4 regions of the Phyllobacterium sp. YR620 genome follow, and region 4 is predicted to be linked to each of the others. Evidence: predicted binding sites of a transcription regulator. Region 4 holds the regulator's gene; each other region holds the start of a gene.
The links. The regulator PhoB, encoded in region 4, activates phosphate uptake and scavenging genes when phosphate is short. The targets are predictions, from matches to a motif close to TGTCATNNANCTGTCAT.
Positions count from the first base shown of each region.

Region 1: BLR72_RS03140 (BtaA family protein) is a predicted target of PhoB. The motif match lies at 2,502-2,518, and genes of this name have one in related genera.
Region 2: BLR72_RS03345 (DapH/DapD/GlmU-related protein) is a predicted target of PhoB. The motif match lies at 1,240-1,256, and genes of this name have one in related genera.
Region 3: BLR72_RS09115 (DUF2794 domain-containing protein) is a predicted target of PhoB. The motif match lies at 2,266-2,282, and genes of this name have one in related genera.

Region 1 is NZ_FNJP01000001.1:675,591-679,652, reverse strand. It holds gene BLR72_RS03155 (hydantoinase B/oxoprolinase family protein) at 1-20, shown strand, start outside; gene BLR72_RS03150 (GNAT family N-acetyltransferase) at 13-525, shown strand; gene aroA (3-phosphoshikimate 1-carboxyvinyltransferase) at 916-2,184, opposite strand; gene BLR72_RS03140 (BtaA family protein) at 2,568-3,824, shown strand; gene BLR72_RS03135 (class I SAM-dependent methyltransferase) at 3,824-4,062, shown strand, end outside.
Region 2 is NZ_FNJP01000001.1:721,287-725,348, forward strand. It holds gene BLR72_RS03335 (50S ribosomal protein L11 methyltransferase) at 1-633, opposite strand, end outside; gene BLR72_RS03340 (SCO family protein) at 644-1,237, opposite strand; gene BLR72_RS03345 (DapH/DapD/GlmU-related protein) at 1,512-2,159, shown strand; gene BLR72_RS03350 (CreA family protein) at 2,228-2,713, shown strand; gene BLR72_RS03355 (N-acetylmuramoyl-L-alanine amidase) at 2,820-3,653, shown strand; gene BLR72_RS03360 (ATP-dependent helicase) at 3,663-4,062, opposite strand, start outside.
Region 3 is NZ_FNJP01000002.1:479,704-483,765, forward strand. It holds gene BLR72_RS09100 (ABC transporter permease) at 1-185, shown strand, start outside; gene BLR72_RS09105 (Bax inhibitor-1/YccA family protein) at 377-1,153, shown strand; gene BLR72_RS09110 (GNAT family N-acetyltransferase) at 1,306-1,863, shown strand; gene BLR72_RS09115 (DUF2794 domain-containing protein) at 1,870-2,241, opposite strand; gene BLR72_RS09120 (DUF1223 domain-containing protein) at 2,630-3,403, opposite strand; gene acnA (aconitate hydratase AcnA) at 3,591-4,062, opposite strand, start outside.
Region 4 is NZ_FNJP01000001.1:1,079,455-1,083,516, reverse strand. It holds gene dmeF (CDF family Co(II)/Ni(II) efflux transporter DmeF) at 1-734, opposite strand, end outside; gene BLR72_RS05065 (metal/formaldehyde-sensitive transcriptional repressor) at 731-1,009, opposite strand; gene phoB (phosphate regulon transcriptional regulator PhoB) at 1,166-1,852, opposite strand; gene phoU (phosphate signaling complex protein PhoU) at 1,871-2,596, opposite strand; gene pstB (phosphate ABC transporter ATP-binding protein PstB) at 2,619-3,392, opposite strand; gene pstA (phosphate ABC transporter permease PstA) at 3,463-4,062, opposite strand, start outside.

The sequences.
Region 1 (4,062 bases), 400 kb from region 4:
ATGGAAAGACTGATGGTTGAACCGATGCAGATTGCGGTCAGGCGCTTGAGCAGCGACGATGCGGAGCGTTTCCAGGCCCTGCGGCTGCATTGCCTGCAGACTGCACCCGAAGCATTCGGTTCGAGCTATGAGGAAGAGTGCGGCCGCGACATCGCCGAAATACGCTCGATGCTGGAGGCGCAGCCCAATGCGGTGTTTGGCGCCTTCGCCGGTGACTTGCTCATAGGCCTAGCCGGCTTTGCCGTCAGTCCCAAAGCCAAGAAGCGCCACGTAGGTCTGCTATGGGGTGTCTTCGTCCATCCCGCCTGGCGAGGTCATGACTTAGGCAGACGATTGACTGCGGCCGTGATCGAACATGCGAGGCAGCATGTAGACGTTCTTCATGCGACGGTGATGGCAACCAACCTCTCCGCGCGCAATATATATCTTGGTCTCGGATTTACAGTTTTTGGTTTTGAGAAGGATGCATTGCGCTACGACGGCAAGTCCTATGACGACGAGCACCTGCGCCTGGATTTACGCTGAAACTGTGGCGCAGCAGCGGCAACGAAACGTCGATAAAACACGAAACGAACGACACCTGTTAAATTGCCTTTGTACGGTCGTCACACTTCCACGCCGTGCAAGCTCAATTACTTGCCCGCCCCTCATCATCGAGGCATTTGGCGCGAACAAAATAACGGTCGAAGGCGCTGCGAGTCCTTGGCGGACTGATGCGGCCGACGAATTTCGCGCATGTCCGCCAGAGGCTGACGCTCGCCGATGAAATGAGTTCACCTTTGCAAAAAGCTTTCACTCAAGGTACACGTCGACGACGCCGCGCTGGCATCGCGAAAGCCAAGCGCGCTCGACACCGGCGGTCCAGATGCCCAGATACCCGAGAATCCGGTCTCCTGAACGATACTCGCCAAGATACTATGAAGGGGACGTTTCCTTGACCGCGACCCCTAGCGAACGCAGGCCGTTCCAGTAACCTGGATAGGTTTTCGCCACGCAGCCGGAATCAAGGATGTTGATGCCTGGCAGTTTGAGGCCGGCCAGCGCGAAGCTCATCGCGATGCGGTGGTCAGAATGGGTATCGATGTCGACCTCGGAAAAGCTTGACTGCAAACCCGGGTCCGAGGCGACAAGCAGATCGTCTCCCTCCTCAATGCCGAGGCCTGGGCGAATTGCGTTGAGCCCCGCAGCTAGCGCCGACACGCGGTCGCATTCCTTGACGCGCAGATTGGATAGCCCGCTGAATCGCACCGGTGTTTCGTTGAACGCCGCCAAGACCGCGATCGTAGGTATCGCGTCTTGCATCTGCGCGCCGTTGATGACAGCCGGCAACCGCGGAAACTGTCGGATGGTGGCCATTGCTCTGGCATCGGGTTGGGTGAATGCCTCCACCGGCATGCCTAGGTCAATTGAACCATTCGTGATCGCTTCCGCCGCCCACAGATAAGTAGCTGCAGACGCATCAGGTTCGACTATGAAATCGGTGGCGATATAGCCGGTCGGCTGGACGCGCCAACTTGCATCTGATGTCTGCTCCACCATTGCGCCGAACTTCTCCATTGCCGCAAGTGTCAGATCGACATAGCCGCGCGCCCCGATAGCGGGGCCAGATAGTATGATGTCGATCGGCCCCTCGCCAAACGGCGCGATCATCAGCACAGCTGAGACATATTGGCTCGATAGCGCGCCATCGATTTCGATCCGGCTGGTTTTCAGGCGGCCAGTGCCGCGCACGGTCACTGGCGGATAGCCAGCTTGGCTGAAGATGTCGATGCCCGCAGCGCGCAGCGCTACAACGAGCGGTTCGATCGGTGGGAGGCGCATATAATCGTCGCCATCGACGATGACCGTTCCGTCCACGACCGCCGCCGCTGCCGTGATAAAGCGGGTAGCGGTGCCGGCATTCCCTAGAAATAGCGGAACCGCAGGTGAAGAAAGGCGGCCGCTGCTGGTCAATGCAAAACTGGTTTCGTCAGGCTCGCTGACCATCACGCCCATGTCGCGCATAGCCGCGGACATATAGCGTGTGTCGTCGCTCTTCAGCGCGCCGCGGATAAGGCTATTGCCAGGCGCCATTGCCGCCAGCAGCAGAGCCCTGTTTGTGATCGACTTCGAGCCAGGAGGAGTAATCTGGCCGATCAGCCTGCGACCGGGCGGAGTAATCGTGGCAACCAAACGCTGGCTCATTCTACGTCACTTCCGGATACAATGCGGGCCGACCGGGCAGCCACGAATCGGTGAATTTGCATATAATTTCTTTAGGCCAGTCGGCACGCACCGACAAGCGCGATCCTGATGTCTACGTGCCCTGTTAGGCGTCATGGGCGCCTGGATTTGCGCTGAAACTGGCTTGGCGCAGCGGCGTCAACGAAACGTTGATAAAACACGGAAATGACGGCACTTGTTAAATTGCCTTTGCACGGCTGTCACACTTCCTGGCCGTGCAAGCTCAATTAGTTGCCCGCTTAAGTTGAATCAACTTGGCAAGTCGCTATAAGGGCGTGCGTCACCCATTTGTTACATCGGGATGCTAGGCGGGCAGGAATTTCCAATAAAGGGGATTCGATTAGATGCCGCTTGCTAGACAATCCAACGAACTGTCCCCGCGCAACGAGAAGCTCAACAAGGCGGTCCGGCAAAACAGGCTCCTTTCGAAAGCCGGCCTTTCGGAACGCCTCTTCGCCCATGTCTTCAAGGGGCTGGTCTATCCGCAAATCTGGGAAGACCCGGAAGTGGACATGGAGGCACTGCAGATTCTGCCTGGCCACCGGATTGTCACCATTGCCTCTGGCGGCTGCAACGCCATGTCCTATCTGACGGCCGATCCGGCCAGCGTCGAAGCCGTCGACCTCAACACCGCTCATGTCGCCTTCAACCGGCTTAAGCTCGCAGCAGTTGCCCGCCTGCCCAATTACGACGCCTTTTACCGCTTCTATGGGACGGCTGACGACAGGGCCAACCTTGCTGCCTATGAGCGTTTCATCCAGCCGCATCTCGACGCGACGAGCCGCGCCTATTGGGAAAAGCGCATGCTTTCCGGCCGGCGTCGGATCACCATCTTCTCACGCGACCTCTATCGGCACGGGCTGCTCGGGCTCTTCATCGGCATGGGGCATCGAATTGCCAGGCTGTACGGCATCGACCCGCGCGATCTGCTCAAGGCATCCACCATGGAGGAGCAGCGCGCCTATTTCGATACGGCCCTCGCCCCGCTCTTCGACAAGCGCATGATCCGCTGGGCGACGAAGCGGAAGTCGTCGCTGTTCGGACTAGGCATTCCTCCGCAGCAATATGATGCGCTCGCCACCGCCGGCGATGGCAATATGGCGCAGGTGCTACGCGGCAGGCTGGAAAAGCTCGCTTGCGGCTTTCCGCTCTCGGAAAACTATTTTGCCTGGCAGGCCTTTGGCCGCGGCTACAGCGACAATGCCGAGACCGGCCCGTTGCCGCCCTACCTTTCTCGCAGCAATTTTGCCACCGTGCGCGACCGCGCCAGCCGGATGAACGTCGTCAATGCCTCCTTCACCGAATTCCTCGCGGCAAAACCCGACGCCTCGGTCGATCGCTTCATTCTTCTGGATGCGCAGGACTGGATGAACGACACCCAGCTCAATGAACTATGGGCGGAGATCACCCGCACTGCCGCGCCGGGCGCACGCGTCATCTTCCGCACGGCGGCCGAGCCTACCATCCTGCCCGGACGCATCGACGATACGTTGCTTGATAGCTGGGACTATCAGGAAGAACTTTCCCGCGCGCTGCACGAGCGCGATCGCTCGTCGATCTATGGCGGCTTTCACCTCTACCTTCGCAAGGACCGCGCCTGATGTTTGCCAAGATTGAACACGGCCCGCTGATGGACCGGGTGTACCGGCATCAGCGTCACTTCTATGACGCTACCCGCAAATACTACCTGCTTGGCCGCGACCCGGTGCTTGCCGGGCTCACCCCGCCAACGAGTGGCAGCATCCTAGAGATCGGCTGCGGTACGGGCCGCAACCTCGTGCTTGCCGGGCGGGCTTATCCAAAGACTTCGCTCTACGGCATTGATATTTCGAATGAAAT
Region 2 (4,062 bases), 360 kb from region 4:
GTGGAATCCGGTCGCCGTTTCGGTTTTGACGCGAGCGGCGACACCGTTCTTGACGACATTTTCGCGGGCGACCGCCACCGCAACAGGATCGATATCGGTCGCGAGCACCGGGATCGGTGCGAGCTTGGCGATGCCGATGGCAAGGACTGCACTGCCTGTGCCGAGATCAAGCGCGTTTTGCGGATGATCCCTGCGGATCACTTCGCCGATCATGTCGAGACAGCCGGACGTCGTGCCGTGGTGGCCGGTACCGAAAGCCTGGCCAGCGTCGATCTCGATGGCGAGATCGTTGATCCGCCGCTTGTCGCGATCATGCGAACCATGGACGAAGAAGCGTCCGGCGCGCACAGGTTTCAGTCCTTCGAGCGAATGCGCCACCCAGTCGATATCCGGCACCTGTTCGCGCTGGAGCTCAAGGCCGAACATATCGCTTCCGAGTGCGTCGCGCATGCGCGCCTCGATCTCGTCGGGCTCGAACGTATAGACGGAGACTTCGAAGATTTCGCGATCTTCATCGATTTCCGAGGAAGATATTGGCAGGCCGTCCTCTTCGAATGCGCGCTCCAGCATGGCGAAGACGCGGCCGGCCTCGATCTTGCCGGCGGTGAGGAAAAGACGGGTCTGCGTGGTCATCAGGGAACTTTCAGCTCTTGGCGAGGCGTTGCAATTTCTCGACAGCCGTATCAGGATTTTCGCCATAGGCAATGGTGCCGAAGAAGCCGCCCTTGCTGTCGAGCAGATAGATCGACGCAGTGTGGTCCATCGTGTAGCCATCACCACCCTCTACGGGAACCTTGCGGGCGTAGACGCTGTAGCCCTTGAGCATGGCGGCAAGCTTGTCGGGCTCGCCGGTGACGCCGACGATGCGATCGGAAACATTGCCGACATAGGCTTTCAGCGTTGCCGCGTCATCCCGCTCCGGATCGACCGTCACGAAATAGGCGTTGACGCCATCCGCCTCGGGTCCGAGCTTTTTCAGCCAGCCGTCAAGTTCGAACAGGGTCGTCGGGCAGATCTCCGGGCAATGGGTGAAGCCGAAGAAGATTGCCGAGGGCTTTTGCCGGAAAGCTGCTTCGGTGATCGGCTCGCCATTCATCGTCGTCAGTCGAAACGCTGAACCGAACGCGCCTTGCGCCCCGCCTGCGCTCTTGCGCGACGCCTCAAAAGTGACCCATCCGGCCGCGGCCACAACAAGCAAGGCCGCCGCGATAAGAAGAGGCAACAGGCGTTTGTTCATGAATGAAGGCTCCGCGACGGCGTGGCGGCTACATGCACCAGGCAAGACCCGCATTGATGAGAGACAGAAAGATAGAATCGCTGTTGTTAAACCATGCGGCAAAGGTCAGTCCCGTTGCGACTGACGCGCCAAGCGCGAGCGCTGCGTAGAGCATCAATCTGGGCGTGCTGACCGACGGCGATGTTTTCATGACGCGAATATAGGATTTGCCCGCGGTTTATGCAAAAGAAATGCCGTGGGCCCGATGCCCGCCAACCAGTTTCGAGAAGATGCCATGGCTGAGACCAACGATCCCCGTTTCATGAACGAGCAGCCGCGTATCCATCCGACCGCGCAGCTCAAGGGCGTCAAGCTCGGCAAATATGCGGAAGTCGGTGAAAGAGTGATCCTGCGCGACGTGACGGTCGGCGATTTCTCCTATCTGGAACGGCACAGCGAGGGTATCTACGCCGAGATCGGGCGCTTCTGTTCGATCGCCGCCAATGTTCGCATCAACGCGCTCGAACATCCCATGGAGCGGCTGACGATGCACAAGGTCAGCTATCGCCCGAATGAATATTTCCGCTTTCAGGGCATCGATAACGGGTTTCGCGCCCGCAGACAGGCGAAGCGGGTCCGCATCGGCCACGATGTCTGGATTGGCCACGGCGCGGTGATCATGCCCGCTGTCGAGATCGGGTACGGCGCCGTCATCGGCGCCAATGCCGTGGTCACGCGCAATGTCGAGCCCTATATGATCGTAGCCGGCAGCCCGGCAAGGATGATACGGCCGCGTTTCCCGCAGGCTATCGCGACACGCCTCCTCGAACTTGCGTGGTGGGACTGGCCGCTCGACAGCATCTTCGAGGCAATTCCCGACATCCAGTCGCTTTCCATCGAAGACTTCCTGGCAAAGTGGGAAGGGCATCGCCCCGGCTCATAATGGCTTGCAATCGCCGCCTTAAATCGCCAACTGTCTCTGGCGAACGTTTTGAACCTCCGGAGATTTGAATGAAGAAGACATTGATTGCACTCATGCTTTTCGGCGCGGCGGCATTCCAGCCGGCAACTGCCGAAGAGGTCGGCAAGGTGGGCGTCGACTGGTTCGGCAATGATATCGTCATCGATGCGGTCCATGATCCGAAAGTGGAGGGCGTGACCTGTCACCTTGCTTCTTTCTCCCGCGGGGTTATCGATCGGCTGCAAAAGGGCAACTGGTTCGAAGACCCGTCTAATGCCTCGATTTCGTGCCAGCAGACAGGCCCCGTGACCATCGGCGATATCCAACTTGGCGAAGGCGGCGAACGTGTATTCTCCGAGCGCACCAGCCTTATCTGGAAGAAGCTCGTCATCACCCGCATCTACGACAAACCCAACAATTCGCTGATCTATCTGGCGCACGCGACCCAGGTTCAGGACGGCTCGGCCAAGACCTCGATCTCGACCATCCCGCTTTTTGCCGGCAATGTGACCTGGACCAAGGGCAAGCCCGAATAGAGGGTGGGCGGCCTGCGATGGCGGATTATGGTAGCCCATTCGTCTAATAGGAATTTATTCTTATAACGTCTAGAGTAGGACCAGTTCTGCATCGAGGAAACTGGTCATGAAATTCACGATTAAAAATCATAAGCTTGCTTCGATCGGTTCCCAGCTTCCGTTCGTTGCTTCTCCCAATGTCGGCGGCGCGCTGGCCCCGAAATTCATCGTCATTCACTATACTGCAAGTGGGCCGGACGCCGATATCGCCCGATATTTTTCGCAAAAGTCCGCCAACGTCGCGGCTCACCTCGTCGTTTGCCGCGATGGCTCGATCCGTCAGTGCGTGCCCTTCGACAAGGTTGCATGGCACGCAGGTCAAAGCCGCTGGACCGGCAAGGGCGGCCGGCAATATTCCGGCCTCAACAATTCTGCGATCGGCATCGAGATCGAGAACTGGGGACCGTTGAACAAGAGCGGCGCCGGCTGGGTATCGTGGACGGGTGCGCCTGTCGAAAGTCAAAAGGTTATCGAAGCAAGGCACAAGTTCGGCGCGCCCGATTGCGGGTGGGAGGTTTTCACGACGGTGCAGCTCGAGACCGTGATTGCGGCGGTCCAGGCGATCTGCGCCGAATATGCCATCGAGGATATTCTCGGCCACGACGATATCGCGCCCGGCCGCAAGTCCGATCCCGGCCCGGCCTGGGACATGGCGACGTTCAAGGCCAAGGTGAAAGGCGAGGCCGAAGATGGCGATGCGGTGATGGTCGTGCATTCCCAGAGCGGGCTCAACATCCGCTCCGGTGCCGGGGCGTCGTTCCCGCTGGTTCATAATATGCTGCCCGATGGTACGAAGGTTCTGGTGCACGAAGCCAGCGGCAAATGGCGCTACGTTTCGGTGCTCGAGGCTTCAGGAAAGGCCGACTTTTCGGGCTGGGTTCACGGCGATTGGCTGGTTTAATCCAGCCAGTCAAATCGCCTGAACGAAACTGTCGAGCACGCGCTTCTGGCCTGCCTTGTCGAAATCGATCGTCAGCTTGTTGCCTTCGATCGAGGAGACGTTGCCGTTGCCGAATTTGATATGGAAGACGCGGTCGCCCACGTCGAAGTTGGAGGGCGTTTCGCTGACGGATTTTGCCACGAGTTCCCCATCTATGGTGCGGCCCTTGACTGAGCCGCGTCCGGCGCCGAAGCCCGAATCCGTCTCGCCATAGCCGATCCGCTCCACCTTCGCGCCTGAGCGTGAGCCCCAATTATTGCGCGTGGCGTCAGAGCGATGCTGCTGCGCCCGCTGCCAGCCTGGGGTCGAATAGCTGTTCTCGAACGGGTCGGCGCGGTCGAACCGCGACTGGCCATAACCGCCGCGTCCG
Region 3 (4,062 bases), on a different contig from region 4:
TTCTCGCCGGCAGTGCGGCAGCGTGGTACGTGGTGGTGCGCGTTATGACGCTGCCAGCCTATTTCCAGCCCGAAGTTGCGGTCATGACCGTCATTATCGCGCTCGTTTTAACGGTCGGTTTTGGGCTTGCCGGAACCTGGCGAATTCTTGGACAAAAGGCTGCGCCGATCCTGCGAAACCTCTGAAATCGTTAAACGAGTGCGATTTTTACCAATTTACTCATAATTTGGCACGCTAACACGCAATCTTGAGTAGTTGAGGTCTTGTTATGGACCCGAGGAATCCCCATAATTCTTCGCAAGGCATGCTGGGGTCCCGCCAGCGGCGCCTGGGGAATAACCCGACACCCGACGGGACGAAGCAAATGAGGAAAACCATGGCTGACTATCGCAATATCCAGGCCCGCACATCGGCCGGAATGCGTGTGGACGCGGGGATCGATCAGGGTCTGCGCAGCTACATGCTGAAGGTCTACAATCTAATGGGCATCGGTCTCGCAGTGACCGGCCTCGCTGCGCTCGCCACCGTTTATTTCGCGACAACCAATGACCCATCTCTCGCCGCCGCACAGTTGCCGAACGGCAAGATGCTAACCAATCTCGGTGTTGCCCTCTACGGCTCGCCGCTGCGCTGGGTTGTCATGCTCGCGCCGCTTGCCGCAGTGTTCTTCTTGAGTTTCCGCATTGAGCGGATGAGCGTATCTGCCGCGCAGACCACATTCTGGGTTTATGCTGGACTTGTCGGTCTCTCGCTGTCCTCGATCTTCCTGATCTACACCTCGGGAAGCATCGTGCAGACCTTCTTCATCACCGCCGCATCGTTCGGTGCACTTTCGCTTTATGGCTACACCACGAAGCGTGATCTGTCCGCGATGGGCTCGTTCCTGTTCATGGGTCTGATCGGCATCATCCTTGCGTCGCTGGTCAACATCTTCCTTGCATCGAGCGCTTTGCAGTTCGCAATCTCGGCAATCGGCGTCCTGGTCTTTGCAGGCCTGACTGCCTACGACACGCAGCAGATCAAGGAAATGTATTACGAAGGCGACGCTTCGGACACTTATGGCCGCAAGGCAATCATGGGCGCCCTGCGGCTCTACCTCGACTTCATCAACATGTTCATGTTCCTGCTGCAGTTCCTGGGTAACCGCAACTAGGCTTCGAGCATGGAAAATAACAAAAAGGGCAGCGGAAACGCTGCCCTTTTTCGTTGAGCGTAATTCCCCACCAGAGTAACGCGTTTCCACTTTAAAATGCCGGCAAAGACGTGCATGAAACGGGCACGATCATTTTCCCCCTGTGAGAGCCAATGTCAGAGATTCATATCCGCCCGGCGCAGCCAGCCGACCTCGCGAGCATCACCGAAATTTACCGCGATGCCGTCCTCCACGGCACGGCGACCTATGAGATCGACCCGCCGGACCAGGCGGAAATGACGAAGCGGTTCCACGCAATCACCACGGACGGCTTTCCCTATATCGTCGCCGAACGGGACGGGGCCGTGATTGGCTACGCCTATGCAAGCTATTTCCGCACGCGTCCGGCCTATTGGTGGTCGGTGGAGGATTCGATCTATATCGCGCCCGACGCCAAGGGAAAGGGCTTGGGCAAGCAACTGCTGAGCCAGTTGATCAAGGACTGTACCGCCCTTGGTTTCCGGCAGTTTATCGCCGTCATCGGGGATGGGCATGAGGATTCCGCTTCCGTTAGGCTCCATACCCGCGCAGGGTTCACATATTCCGGCACAATCAGGGCCTCCGGCTTCAAGCATGGACGCTGGCTCGATACTGTGCTGATGCAGCTGGAGATGAATGGCGGGGCGCATACGCTTCCAGGAAAGCCGCCCTTGCGGAGCGAAGACGCTTAAAACGCGTCAGCCACGCACGAGGCTCAAACCCTTGTCGAACACCTTTAAAACGCGGTCGAGGTCGTGGCCGCGCTTGAGAATAAGACCGCTTGCCGCGATAACGCTGTAGGCGCCCTGCTTGCGGGCAAGTTTCGGGTTCTTTACCACCCGAAACATCGGAACCTCGCTGGCCCTGCGAAAGATGGAAAACACCGCTCGATCCATCAAGTGGTCAATGGCGTAGTCCCGCCATTCGCCGGCGGAAACCATGAAACCGTAGATTCGAAGGATCTGATCCAGTTCACGCCGGTTGAAGGTAACGGGCAAGTCGCTACTGCGTGTGAGGGGAATTAGAGTTGCCTGCTGTTGCGCTTCGTCGCCACCTGCATTGCTGTCCATCAATCATCCGCCTTTGTATGCCGTGTGACACCTGGATGACATCAGGGTGACCTTTTCTGCGCCTATTTACAAGTCCGGAATGATTTCCGAAGGGCGACGACGAGGGTTAGGAACCGGTTTTGCGATGATGTCACGAAGAAATACGCACTGTCTCCAATGGTGATTGTTGGACACATTCTCGCCATTTTCTGTTCGCATTGCCGCCCGATTCCGCACCCAACATCCCTCGCATGTTGTCTGAGACGGTTCGGTCTTGACAGTCCGATACCCCAAGCCCCCGCCCAACGGGTTGTTTGGGCCGAACCATCAGTCTCCCTGAATGGCAACATGCCCCAATATCTCAGGCCGGATTTATCCGGCCTGTTTTTGTTTAGGAGAGCGCCTTCCGCTACTGTTTGGCGGCCATGATCGACGCGCCGATAATTGGTCCTGGCTGACCCTCGCCCAGCATCTCCTGCAGAAGCACGGCACATCCTGTCGACTTCTTGCTGGCAATTTCGCTGATCGGTATTTCAATCTTCTGGGCCTTGCCGTCCCACATGCCGACGGTTTCCATCGCACGCACGCTGTTGGCATAGCTGACCTTGCGCCCGATATTTTCGCCATCCGGAATGGCCACGATGGATTCGCGATTGAAATAGGCGAGGAGGACGCGGACAGGTTTTGTCGGTACTGGCCCTTGGCCGATATCGATGACGAGGCGGTCGGGCGTTGCCTTGGCAATATTGACCGGAATGGTAAGGCCCGAATCGGTATCGCGCATCTCGGCGATGCGGCGGCGAATCTTCTGTCCATCCTGTCCGTTGACGTGGACACGGCCGTTGATAATCACCTGGGGCGTATAGACGCCATTGAGGCCCAGTGCGACGCGATAAGCATTCTGGCGTTCGGTGTTTTCAGGCAGGGCGAGCGTGTCGATCCAGCCCCGATAATCCCAATAATCCACGTGAAAGGCGAGCGCGACGACCTTGCCTTCCGCGACGAGTTCCTTGAGTACCGCGTCCGCGGGAGGGCAGGATCCGCAACCCTGCGACGTATAGAGTTCGACAACGCCCTCGGGTTTCTTGCCAACATCATCAGCGCAGACCGGAAGCACATAGGCGGCCGCAGCAATGAGCGGTGCGCCGATCAGCAAGCGTCTGGAAAGTTTGCGCAGATACACGGGTTAAATTCTCTTCCCAATTCGAGTGGGATTGTTGTCGGATAAAAGGATTGCGAGAAGATTGATAGGAGCCGCACTTTTCAAGGGGAAGTCACTTTGAGGTGAATTCGATCACGTTTTGGCTCACATTCATTCAAAAGGGCCGCCGATCACCCGGCGGCCCTTCAATACTCATGTCATTGGAGCGTCAGGCGGCGAGATCGCGCAGCACGTACTGCAGGATGCCGCCGTTCTTCAGATATTCAAGCTCGTCGATCGTATCGATGCGGCAGATGAGCGGCACCTGTTTGACACTGCCATCGGCATAGGTGACCGTGGCGAATGTCTTCTGGCGCGGCTGGATCGTGGCAAGCCCGTCGATCGAGACGATTTCGTCGCCCTTGAGGCCGAGCGACTGCCAGCTCGTGCCGTCTTCGAGAACGAATGGCACGATTCCCATGCCGACGAGATTCGAACGGTGGATGCGCTCGAACGACTGAGCGATAACGGCGCGGACGCCGAGAAGGCTGGTGCCCTTGGCCGCCCAGTCACGCGACGAACCATTGCCGTACTCGACGCCGGCGAAGATCACCAGCGGCACATTCTCCGTACGATACTGCATGGCAGCATCGTAGATCGGCATTTCCTCCTTGGAAGGATAATGGATCGTGTAGCCGCCT
Region 4 (4,062 bases):
TCTTCACCCTGAGGGACATAGTCGAGCAACACGCCGCCCGCATCGCGGATGAGACTCCATGACCATCTGGCGATAACAAGAGCACCGACTATTCCCATGGCCGGATCGAGCCAAAGCCAGCCGTAAATGCTGCCCGCGAGAAGGGCGATGATGGCGAGGACGGACGTCAGCGCATCGGCAAGAACGTGCAGATAGGCGGCACGCAAATTATGATCGTGACCGTGGTGATGATGGTTATCGCCATGGTGACCGTGGTGATGATGGCTATGGTCGTCGCGCAAGAGCCAGGCACAAACAAGGTTGACGGCAAGGCCAAGCACGGCAACGGAGATCGCCTGCGGAAAACTGATCGAGATCGGGTTGGCAAGGCGTAGGAAACTCTCCCAGCCGATCAGCAGTGCAATAAGCGCGAGGATCACAGCGCTGGCAAAACCTGCGAGATCGCCGAATTTTCCCGTGCCGAAGGTGAAACGCGGATTGCTGGCATTCTTCCTTGCATAGAGATAGGCCAACGCCGCGATCAAAATCGCGGCAGCATGTGTCGACATATGCCAGCCATCGGCGACAAGCGCCATCGAGCCGAAAACCGTTCCCGCCACGATCTCCGCAACCATCATCGTCGCGGTCAGCGCGATCACAAACCAGGTGCGTCGTTCGTTGCGCTCGTGATCGTCGCCCAGAAACACATGGGCATGCGTGCCTTGAGGCAAATGGATCGCGTGATCGTGGCTCATTTCAGATACATCCTTACAACGTCGATGAGATCCGCTGCGCCCTTGGCGCGTTCGCTGTCCGTCTCGGTTCCGGGATCGACGACATGCATGCGGATATGGTCCTCGATGAGTTCACCCATCAGGCCGTTTACCGCGCCGCGCACCGACGCCACCAGGTTCAAAATGTCACCGCACGACATTTCCGCTTCGAGCGCACGCTCGACGGCCTCCATCTGCCCCTTGAGACGACGGATCCTTGCGAGGAGTTTTGGTTTTTCCTTGGTGGTATGAGACATAATATAGCCCCCTACCCTATATTTGCGTGAATTTCAAGTCCAGGCTGTGGAGACTTTGAGCAAGGCGTTGTCGGCGGACTACAAAATACCAAAAGGCGTCGCATCAGCCATCTAGCGCTGATGCGACGCCCTTGTTAGAACCACAATAATTGAGAATCAGCCGAACGAATAGCCGGCGCCACGTACGGTGCGGATCGGATCTATCGAACGTCCGATATTGATCGCCTTGCGCAGGCGACCAACGTGGACGTCAACTGTGCGATCATCGACATAGATGTCCGCACCCCAGACATTATCGAGCAACTGGCCGCGCGAAAAGACTCGTCCGGGTGACTGCATGAGGAATTCGAGCAGCCGAAACTCCGTCGGGCCAAGTTTTAGCTCGCGCTCCTTGCGGAAAACGCGGTGCTGTTCGCGGTCGAGCTTGAGATCGCCGAAGCTCAGCACGTGCGAAAGCAGGCTCGGATTGACGCGGCGAAGCATGGATTTGATGCGCGCCAGGAGTTCAGGCGTCGAAAACGGCTTGACCATGTAGTCGTCGGCACCGGTCGAAAGGCCGCGAACGCGTTCGCTTTCCTCGCCGCGGGCGGTGAGCATGATGATTGGCAGGATTTCGGTCTCGCGCCGCGCCCGCAGGCGGCGGCAGAGTTCGATGCCCGACAGGCCAGGCAGCATCCAGTCGAGGATCAGAAGATCCGGAACGTTCTCGCGCAGCGCAATTTCCGCTTCGTCGCCACGTGCGATCGTCTCGACAACATAGCCTTCAGCTTCAAGATTGTACCGGAGGAGGACGCTCAGGGCTTCCTCGTCCTCCACAACGGTGATTTTGGGAGCTATTGCCATATCAAGCCTTCAGTTGAATTAGGACTCGGTCGTTTCATCCACAATAATAGTATGTGTCTGGTCTTCCTTGGGACGTTCCGCCGGCAGTTGCGAACCGGTAACAATGTAATAGACTGTCTCGGCAATATTGGTGGCGTGGTCGCCTATGCGCTCGATATTCTTGGCGCAGAACAAAAGATGCGTACAGGCGGAAATGTTGCGCGGATCTTCCATCATGTAGGTCAGCAATTCGCGGAACAGCGACGTATAGAGCGCGTCGATTTCGTCGTCGCGTTCGCGCACAATGTTCACCTGCTGTACCGAGCGCGTCGCATAGGCGTCGAGCACGTCCTTCAGCTGCGTCAAGGCAAGTTCGGCGATTGTCTGCAAGCCGCGGTAGACCGAGAGCGTCTGGCGGGTATCGGTCACGGCAACGACGCGCTTGGCAATGTTCTTGCCGAGATCGCCGATACGCTCGAGATCGGAGGAAATGCGGATCGTCCCGATGACTTCACGCAGGTCGATCGCCATCGGCTGGCGCTTGCCGATGATGGTGATGGCCTTTTCATCGATCTCGCGCTGACCGGCGTCGAGGATCAGATCGTCCGAGATAACGCGCTGCGCCAGCGCATTGTCGGAATTGACCATGGCGGCGACCGCCTGTTCGACCATGCGTTCGGCATGACCACCCATCTCGGCGATCTTGTGCGTCAGGAACTTCAGTTCGTCATCGTAAGAGCGCACAGTGTGCTGCAACTCGGTCATGTGCTTTGTCCTCGTTCCTGCGTCAGCCGAAGCGTCCGGTGATATAGTCCTGGGTGCGCTTCTCGGTGGGGCTTGTGAACATCATTTCCGTATCGCCGACCTCGACAAGATTGCCGAGATGGAACATGGCCGTGCGCTGCGAAACGCGCGCTGCCTGCTGCATCGAGTGGGTAACGATGACGATGGTGTAGTTTTCGCGCAATTCATCGATCAGTTCCTCCACCTTTGCTGTGGCGATGGGATCAAGCGCCGAGCACGGCTCGTCCATGAGGATCACTTCCGGACTGACGGCGATGGCGCGGGCAATGCACAAGCGCTGCTGCTGGCCGCCGGACAGACCGGTGCCAGCCTCATGCAGGCGATCCTTCACCTCGTCGAAAAGGCTGGCGCGGCGCAGGCTTTTTTCAACGATTTCATCAAGTTCGTGGCGACCCTTCGCGAGTCCGTGAATGCGCGGTCCATAGGCAACGTTCTCGAAGATGGACTTCGGGAAAGGGTTGGGCTTCTGGAACACCATGCCCACCCGGGCACGGAGTTCGACGACGTCGATCTTCGGATTGTAGATATCCTCGTCATCGAGCGTGATCTTGCCGCCGATCTTACAACCTTCGATGGTGTCGTTCATGCGGTTGAGACTGCGCAGGAACGTCGACTTGCCGCAGCCCGAAGGGCCGATCAGCGCCGTGACCATCTTTTCCGGCACGTCGAGGCTGACACCGAACAAGGCCTGCTTGTCGCCGTAGTGAACAGTGACTTCCTTGCCTTGCATTTTGATTGCGTTGGGCTGGGCGCTCATCTTGTCGTTTACCGCCTTTTCGAGATTTCGTTCCGTCATAAGGTTCATAACTAGGTCCTCTCTCGAACAGTTACCAGCGGCGCTCGAAGCGGCGACGCAGAAGGATGGCCGTGATGTTCATGACCGCGAGGAAGAGAAGCAGCACGATGATAGCACCGGACGTCCGCTCGACGAAGGCGCGCTCCGCTTCGTTGGCCCACATGTAGATTTGCACGGGCAATGCCGTCGAAGGATCGAGCGGCGTTACCGGATTGTTGGCGACGAAAGCCACCATGCCGATCAAAAGCAGCGGCGCGGTCTCGCCGAGGGCATGCGCCAGGCCGATGATGGTACCGGTCAGAATGCCGGGTGCGGCGAGCGGCAGGACGTGATGGAAAACCATCTGCGTCTTCGATGCGCCAATGCCAAGCGCCGCCGCGCGGATGGACGGGGGTACGGCACGCAGCGCGGCGCGCGTCGCGATAATGATTGTCGGCAGCGTCATCAGTGTCAGCACGAGACCGCCGACCAGCGATGCCGAGCGCGGCATATGCAGGAAGTTGATGAAGACTGCGAGGCCGAGCAGACCGAAGACAATCGACGGGACCGCCGCAAGATTATTGATGTTGACCTCGATAATATCGGTCAGGCGGTTCTTCTTGGCGTATTCCTCAAGGTAGATCGAGGCGGC